2 regions of the Clostridium sp. LS3 genome follow, and region 1 is predicted to be linked to the other one. Evidence: a T-box and tRNA genes for the amino acid it is inferred to sense, from the RefSeq annotation. Region 1 holds a T-box; the other holds one or more tRNA genes.
The links. A T-box is a leader RNA that pairs with one kind of tRNA and senses whether it is charged. The one in region 1 lies ahead of tyrS (tyrosine--tRNA ligase), so its partner is inferred to be a tRNA-Tyr.

Region 1 (4,430 bases):
TGAAAATTTAATGAAAGAAGCATTAGATGATGCAAAAAGAGAAAAGAAAATAAATTTAAATAATAAATATGTAAAAATAGCTATAATATTTATAGCAGTTATGTTTATTTTTAATTTAAGTACAGTTTCTGCAATGATAAAAAAGTTAATGGGATATGATGATTATTTTTCTTATAATAGCTACGTAAAAAAGCTTAATAATAAAGGAGAACTTCAAGATGTTAATAAATCAGTAGAATTTAGTAACGGTAAAAAAGTAACAATAGAAGCAATTGTTTATGATAATAAGTATATTTCTGTTTTTATGAGGGGAAGTATTACTTATGCAGATAGGTTTTTACCAACAGATGTGCCACCTGAAGAATATGATTCTACTAAACCTAAATCTGATATAAGAATTTTCAATGGGGATTTTGCATCGGGTTCAAGTGCATTTAGTGAAAAAGACAAAAATGGAGATACATTAAGTGTATGGACATTTAAAATAGGAGAAAATAAAAAGGATTTTACATTAGAAATTACAGAGGAAGGTGAAGTTAAGGAGATAACTGTAGATATAGATTCATCTAAGATAGTTAAGATTAAGAATATAGAGCCAGAAAATAATGAAATTCAAATAGATGGAGTAAGCTTTATAGTAAATAATTTGAGAGTTAGCCCTCTAGCTATAAATCTAGACTATTCAGTAGTTTCTAATAATGAAGAAAAGATTAAGGCTATTCAAAAAAATTATGGAAGCTTTTTTAATGAAGGTATATATTTTAGACCTAATATAGAAGGTAGAAACATTGAGAGAATGGGTGTAGTTGTACATGATGAAAAGGAAACTATAAATAATGGTATTAGAATAGTTGAAAACTTTGTTCTAAAGGACTTAGCCATAGATGAATTTAATAAGGCTAAGATAGTTATAGCATCAGCAAATTTTAGCGAAGCTCTAAATATTGATATTAAGAGTAATATTAAAGATACTTGGGTAAATGATAATTTATTTATAGAAGAGTTAAAATATAATGAAAAGAAAGAAGTAGTGGATATATCTTACTGGAGTAAGTATAAAAAAATATGGTTTGATAAATACTTGATTTATGAAATACTTCCGTATGATGGTGTTTTTTCATATGAACAATCAATTCATAAAGCTAATATAAAAGATTATTTAGGCCAAGACTACAGAAAATTTATATTTATGAGAAGACAGCTGTACATTGGAGAAGGAGAGAAGTTATCTAATAGTGAAAAATTATTTATTTCCAATAATAAAGCATTAGATATTAAGAAAAAAGATAGGACTATAAATATAAAAATTGATTATTAGTTAATTGAATTTTTAAAAAATATTGACAATAAAGTAAATAAGATATATAATCCATATTAATTAATAAGCATAACGAAGATTTATAAATGTTTATAATTCGGAGTATAAGATAATTAAAAGCTGTGATAAGAACAAGTAGTAGTTAGTAAAGCTTACAGAAAGTAGCCGGTTGATGAGAGGTGCAAGTTAAGCTAATTATGAATACATCTTTGAGCTTCACACCAAATGACTTTTAAGGTTTAGTAGGCTGTGACGTATTCCTTGCACACGTTATAGTGCTAGAGTATTACCTGGGTAATAATGGAGTACTCGAAAAGGTAGGCAATGTGAATTGTCTATGAACTTAAGGTGGTAACACGAAGATTTATCTCTCGTCCTTTTGATATAAGGGACGGGAGTTTTTTGTTTTTAAAAATACTTATCTTGGTTCAGATACTTTTATCAAGTAGCTTTTACAAAGTTAGTCTTATAGAACTTGCTTATATTTTAAATAATATAAGAGGAGTGTTTTAGATGAAAAAAACAATTGAAGAGCAAATGAAAATCATTAAAAAGGGAGTAGACACAATAGTTAATGAAGAAGAATTAAGAAAAAAGCTAGAAAAAGCTGAAAAAAATAATGAATCATTAATTATTAAGTTAGGACTTGATCCAAGTGCACCGGATATTCATCTTGGTCATGCTGTTGTTTTACGTAAAATTAAACAAATGCAAGATCTAGGTCATAAAGCGGTAATAGTTATTGGAGATTTTACAGGTAAAATAGGAGATCCAACAGGAAAGGCAAAAGGAAGGAAGGCATTAACTGATGAAGAGGTTTTAAATAATGCTGAAACTTATAAGGAACAAATATTTAAAGTTTTAGATAAAAATAAAACGGAAGTTCGTTTTAATAGTGAGTGGCTTTCAAAATTAACTTTTGACAAAGTTTTAAATTTAGCTGCAACTACTACCGTTGCTCGTGTATTAGAAAGAGATGATTTTCAGAAAAGGTATAAAAATAATATTCCAATAGGAATTCATGAATTTTTCTATCCTTTGATGCAAGCTTATGATTCAATTGCTTTAAAGTCTGATATAGAACTTGGAGGAACAGATCAAACCTTTAATATTTTAATGGGAAGAACTCTTCAAAAAACTATGGGACAAGAACAACAAATAGCAATGTTTATGCCTATTTTAGAAGGATTAGATGGTATTGAAAAAATGAGTAAAAGTCTTGGGAACTACATTGGTGTAAATGAACCTGCTAATATAATGTTAAAAAAAATAATGGAAGTTCCAGATAATTTAATTATAAAATACTTTGAACTAGCTACAGATGAGCATCCAGATAGAATAGATAAAATAAAGAATGAACTAATTAATGGCAAAAATCCAAAAGATGTTAAATTAGAATTAGCTAAAATAATAACAAAATTATATCACTCAGAAGAGGCTTTAAATGAAGCAATAGAATTTTATAATTCAGCATTTGCTAAAAAAGAAATACCAGATAATATTCCTAGCTTAAGTGTAGAAAATAATTTATTGAAGGATATTACTTCTAAATTAATAGAAGAAAAGTATGTTCCGAGTAAAAAAGAATTTACTAGACTTGTAGAACAAGGTGGAGTTCAAATTAATGGAGAAAAAATAAATGATTTGAATATAAATTTATCTTCTGGAGATGTATTAAAAATAGGCAAAAAGAAATTTGTAAAGATAGAAATTAATTCATAAAATTAATTTTTTAAAGTAATGAGAAATAACCCTGTCAATTAGGACAGGGTTATTTTTATAAAGTTATCATATAATAAATTAGCATATTAAAGTTATTTATTATGTGATAACTTTGATCTTTTAGTGAACTTTTTACCGTTAGAGTGAGCACCTTTCTTTTTTCCATTCTCAATACCGATTTCAGAGCCGGATTCTGAATACATTTTTCTAAGTTCAGCATTTGATTTAGGACGATCTTTTCTTCTATGTTTATTATTATCCATTTTAGTTCCCTCCTAATATAAGTTGTCTATATTAGCTTTTCCATAAGGTACTGAAAAAATATTATTAAAATGTAGCTTAATATAGTATTTATTATTTATAGAGGTATAACTTGTATCTTATTTTCTAAACTTAATTTGATTTTTACATAAATAACATCCTATAAGTGCCGTAATTGGTACTGCTAAAACTATTCCAATACTACCAGATAAGCCTTGAATAATCTCAATACCTAAAAGGTCTAAATTTATCATTTTATTAAAAGGCATATTAGCTGAGAATACTAAAATTAAAATACTTAGTGATCCTCCAGCAAAAGCTAAAATTAAGGTGTTTGTCATTGTTCCAATCGTATCCTTACCAATATTCATAGCACTTTTAAATAAATCATTAAAACTTATTTTGCTATTTACTTTATGAATTTCAAATATAGAGGATGCAATTGACATGGCAATATCCATAACAGCACCAAGAGTAGCTACTAGAATCCCTGTAAACATTATTCCTCTAATTTTTAAACCTGTATCTTCAGCAATATACATTAAACTTTCAGCTTCACTCATATTTAAACCAGAAAGGTTTGTTAATGCACCAAAAATGTAAGCTATTATCCCAGAAATAACAACACCAGAAATAGTACCTAAAATAGCAGTTAGTGTCTTTTTATTGAAACCAGAAACTAATATAAGAGTGATAACTATGCTAAGTGTGCTCATAATTATTCCAGCCATTATAGGATTTACTCCCCTTAACATTAAAGGAACCATCAAATATACACAACATATTAAAGTAAATATTAGTGCAACCAAGGACTTAACGCCTTTAACTCCACCTATTGCTACAACTGAAAGTATAAATATTGCTACTAACAAATAAATCATATTGCTTCTATCATAGCTATATAAATTAAATTGAGTAGTTCCATTTTTTTCAGACACTCCAATTATAACTTTTGTTCCCTCTTTTACCTTTAAGTTATATAGTCTACTTATTGGATTCTCTATTTCTTGTAAAGTTTTAGAGTAAGGGCCAGATGAAACTTCAACAAGTACTTTTTGAAATCCAACTTCAACATTTTCTAGAAAAGGATCTTTTGCTAAGTCCTCACTTAATACTTCTTTAACAACTG
Region 2 (4,430 bases), 790 kb from region 1:
TTAGGGGGAGTTGTAGTAAGATCATCAATAAAAGTAGCTGGAGATTCATTTGACGATGCTATAATAAAGTATGTACGAAATAAGTACAAGATAATGATAGGTGAGAAAACGGCAGAAGAGTTAAAGGTAAATATAGGATCAGCATTTAATGGATCAAGAAACTTAACTGCTATGATGAAAGGTAGAAATTTAATTACTGGATTACCAGATGAGGTTTCTATTACATCAGAGGAAATAATTTATGCACTAAAAGAATCAGTATCGTTAATTGTCGATAATGTTAAATTTGTATTAGAAAAAACACCACCTGAACTTGCTGCTGATATAATAGAAAAAGGCATTTTAATGACTGGTGGAGGATCTTTATTAGATGGATTAGATAAGCTAATAGAGCATGAAACAGGAGTCAATGTCGATGTTGCTAATAACTCTGTAGAAGCAGTAGCAGAGGGTACAGGCAAGGTTTTAGGATATCTAGATAAAATAGAATCTAGTCTATCAGACAAGGAAATAACTTTGATAGAGTAGTAGAATATTATACATATTATATATAATTGATTGTAAAAGGGAGTATTTTATTGCTCCCTTTTATTTATTAACAATCTTATATGCTTCAATAATTGAAGAAGAAATCACTTTAGCCATTTCCATAACTAAATTTAGACGAATGCTTCTAGATGTGAAAATTTCTGCATTTTCACTTGAATCTATTATTCCTATTATTGAGGCAATTCCAACATCAGGTAAATTTTTACCAACACCTTTTCCAGGATGTATTGGATAATCTCTGGTATGTATTTCACCAATTGAGCTATATTCACCTAAGCAAGCATCTATACCTATAGTTAAGGATTTAGGATGCAATTTATTAATTTCATTCAATATTTTATTTATATTTAAAGCATGTATTGGAGATTCTATTGTTCCGTACACTGGGAGAGGGAAGGCTTTTTCTGTTAGAAATGTGCCAACCATTGGACCTAAGCAATCACCAATACATTTATCTGTTCCTATACAAACTATTATAGTATTTTCCGTAATATAATTTTTAATAGAATTTGCTATTTCAATATGAGAATTATAAGAGTTATATAATACTTTACGCTTCACTAAAATTCACCCCCGCCATAAAAGTATATGTTTGATAAAGATTAATTATAATAAAATGTATAAAAATCATAAAAGAGGAAATTAATCAAATAAAAGGAGATGAAATAGAATGAAGAGATTACTATTTTCTACCATTACCATAATAATTAGTATAGTTATCCCAATATATTTTTTATTAGTGTGGGAGCCATTAAAAAGTGAAGAAGTTATTAGTGAAAATGTAGTAAAATACAATAAAGAAGAAGAGTTTATTAGTGAGGAAAAAAATAAATCTACAATTATTATAAATCAAGTAGATTCCTCTAATAATTTGTTTGGACATTTAGATAAAGCTAGAAAAGAAAAAATAAATGTATTAATTAGAAATTTAGCTATAGTAGATATAATAAAAGTTAATAACTATTTTTCGGATAGAGAAAATACAGTTAACATTACAAAAGGTATGTCTTTAGTAAAGCAAAGAATGTCAAATAAAGAATATGAAGAGTTTAAGGATATTATAAGTGATTATATTGATTTAGATATTATAGAAAAAGAAGTATAAGAAATTATTATTTAAAAAATTATTTTACTTATAGCAATATATATTTATTAAAAATTATTACAAGTTGAAGGGATGTTTATTTAATATCTAATATAGAATAATTATGACAGAAAAATTGTTAATAAAAAAGATATTAGTATTAATTAGAAGAAAATAAAAGAAAAACAGAATAAATTAAATATAGTTTCTTTAAATGAGTGAAAATTGTACTTGAAATTAAGATATAATAAATATATACTAATCATTGTCGGTTGAGAAGATACAAAGTTTACTTAACTGAAATTAAATAAATTTTAAACGGGGGAGTTCCCGAGTGGCCAAAGGGGGCAGACTGTAAATCTGTTACGTTTCGTTTCGATGGTTCGAATCCGTCCTCCCCCACCATTTGAAATTTATTAATTTATAATATGCTGGCATGGCTCAACGGTAGAGCAGCTGACTTGTAATCAGCAGGTTGTAGGTTCGATTCCTATTGCCAGCTCCATAAAATGGGGGAGTTCCCGAGTGGCCAAAGGGGGCAGACTGTAAATCTGTTACGTTTCGTTTCGATGGTTCGAATCCGTCCTCCCCCACCATTTTATAAAATTTTATTCTTATGGAAGCATAGCTCAGCTGGGAGAGCATCTGCCTTACAAGCAGAGGGTCACAGGTTCGATCCCTGTTGTTTCCACCATTTTAAAAATTAAATATGCTGGCATGGCTCAACGGTAGAGCAGCTGACTTGTAATCAGCAGGTTGTAGGTTCGATTCCTATTGCCAGCTCCAAATGTGGGGGAGTTCCCGAGTGGCCAAAGGGGGCAGACTGTAAATCTGTTACGTTTCGTTTCGATGGTTCGAATCCGTCCTCCCCCACCACAAAAGGCAAGTTTACTTGTCTTTTTTTATATTTTTAAATAATTTAATATTTTATCAGTTAAAGAATCTAAATATGTAATTATTTTAGGTTCTGTAGTTGACTATTAATATTAAAGATGATATAATCTGAAAAGTAAAATTTGATATTAGTTCTTATCCAGAGAGGCGGAGGGAAAAGGGCCCGATGAAACCCGGCAACCTACTTCAGTAATTTTGAGTGTGGTGCCAATTCCTGCAAAGTAATTTTGCAAGATAAGAAAGATTATGACTTTTAACATCTCTTCTTATCGAAGAGATTTTTTTATTTTATAAATTAAATTAATTAGAATTAATATCAAATAAAATGAAAGGAGAAATGAAAATGAGAAGATTATTTACATCAGAATCAGTTACAGAAGGGCATCCAGATAAGATCTGCGACCAAATTTCAGATGCTGTATTAGATAGTATTTTAGCTAAAGATCCTATGGCAAGAGTTGCTTGTGAAACAGCTGTTACAACAGGAATGGTATTGGTTATGGGAGAAATATCAACTAATTGTTATGTTGATATTCCAAAGTTAGTTAGAGAAACTGTAAAAGAAATAGGCTATGATAGAGCTAAATACGGTTTTGACTGTGAAACATGTTCAGTACTAACATCAATAGATGAACAATCAGGTGACATTGCTATGGGTGTTGATGAAGCATTAGAATCTAGAGCAGGGCAAAAAGATGATGTTGAAGCAGTTGGAGCAGGAGACCAAGGAATGATGTTTGGTTTTGCAACAAATGAAACAGAAGAGTATATGCCATTACCAATAGCTATGGCTCATAGATTATCAAGAAGATTATCAGAAGTAAGAAAGAACGGAACTTTACCATACTTAAGACCGGATGGAAAGACTCAAGTTACAGTTGAATATGATGATAATAAAGTTATAAGAATAGATGGAATAGTAATATCAACTCAACATAGTGAAGATGTATCTCAAGAACAAATAAGAGAAGATTTAATGGAGCATGTAATTAAAGCTGTAGTTCCAGCAGAATTATTAGACGATAGCACAAAGTATTACATAAATCCAACTGGAAGATTCGTTGTTGGAGGACCACAAGGAGATAGCGGATTAACTGGAAGAAAGATAATAGTTGATACTTATGGTGGATATGGAAGACACGGTGGTGGTGCTTTCTCAGGGAAAGATCCAACTAAAGTTGATAGATCAGCAGCATATGCGGCTAGATGGGTTGCTAAGAATTTAGTAGCAGCTGGAGTAGCTGATAAATTAGAAATTCAATTAGCATATGCAATTGGTGTTGCTAAGCCAGTTTCTATAGAGGTAGAAACATTTGGAACTGGAAAGAAATCAGAAGAAGAAATAATTTCAATAGTTGAAAAAGTATTTGATTTAAGACCAGGAGCTATAATAAGAGATTTAGAATTAAGAAGACCAATCTACAAGCAAACAGCTGCATATGGTCACTTTGGAAGAAATGATTTAAACTTACCTTGGGAAGATTTAAATAAAGTAGAAGAAATAAAGAAGTATCTTTAAAATAAAAAATGCTCCAATTTTGAATTGGAGCATTTTTATTTATACTAATACTTTACCAGCAACTATAACATTTTTTACATTTATGTCTTCATCAAATAAAACCAAATCTGCATCGAAGCCTTCTTTTATAAGACCTTTTCTATCTTCAACTTTACAATGTCTAGCAGCATTAAAAGTTGCCATTTTTACAGCTTCGTTTAATGAAAGACCAACATTTTTATATACATTTTTAATAGCTTTATCTAGAGTTAATATTGAACCAGCTAAGCTTCCACTTAAAAGTCTTGCAGCTCCATCTTTAACGACAACCTCTTGACCTCCTAATGCATACATACCATCAGGCATCGCACATGCCATCATTGCATCAGTAACTAATAAAACTTT

Region 2: it encodes a tRNA-Tyr, which carries the amino acid that the T-box ahead of tyrS (tyrosine--tRNA ligase) is inferred to sense. The anticodon was not compared.

Annotation. Positions count from the first base shown of each region.
Region 1 covers NZ_CM143921.1:2,747,466-2,751,895, reverse strand. The annotation lists gene ACZJV1_RS12895 (DUF4179 domain-containing protein) at 1-1,318, shown strand, start outside; T-box leader at 1,432-1,700, shown strand; gene tyrS (tyrosine--tRNA ligase) at 1,832-3,040, shown strand; gene ACZJV1_RS12885 (hypothetical protein) at 3,133-3,303, opposite strand; gene ACZJV1_RS12880 (YibE/F family protein) at 3,421-4,430, opposite strand, start outside.
Region 2 covers NZ_CM143921.1:3,538,538-3,542,967, reverse strand. The annotation lists gene mreB (rod shape-determining protein) at 1-528, shown strand, start outside; gene yyaC (spore protease YyaC) at 589-1,110, opposite strand; gene ACZJV1_RS16670 (hypothetical protein) at 1,220-1,654, shown strand; tRNA gene ACZJV1_RS16665 (tRNA-Tyr) at 1,954-2,038, shown strand; tRNA gene ACZJV1_RS16660 (tRNA-Thr) at 2,064-2,138, shown strand; tRNA gene ACZJV1_RS16655 (tRNA-Tyr) at 2,145-2,229, shown strand; tRNA gene ACZJV1_RS16650 (tRNA-Val) at 2,252-2,327, shown strand; tRNA gene ACZJV1_RS16645 (tRNA-Thr) at 2,345-2,419, shown strand; tRNA gene ACZJV1_RS16640 (tRNA-Tyr) at 2,425-2,509, shown strand; SAM riboswitch class I at 2,660-2,768, shown strand; gene metK (methionine adenosyltransferase) at 2,871-4,046, shown strand; gene nagA (N-acetylglucosamine-6-phosphate deacetylase) at 4,086-4,430, opposite strand, start outside.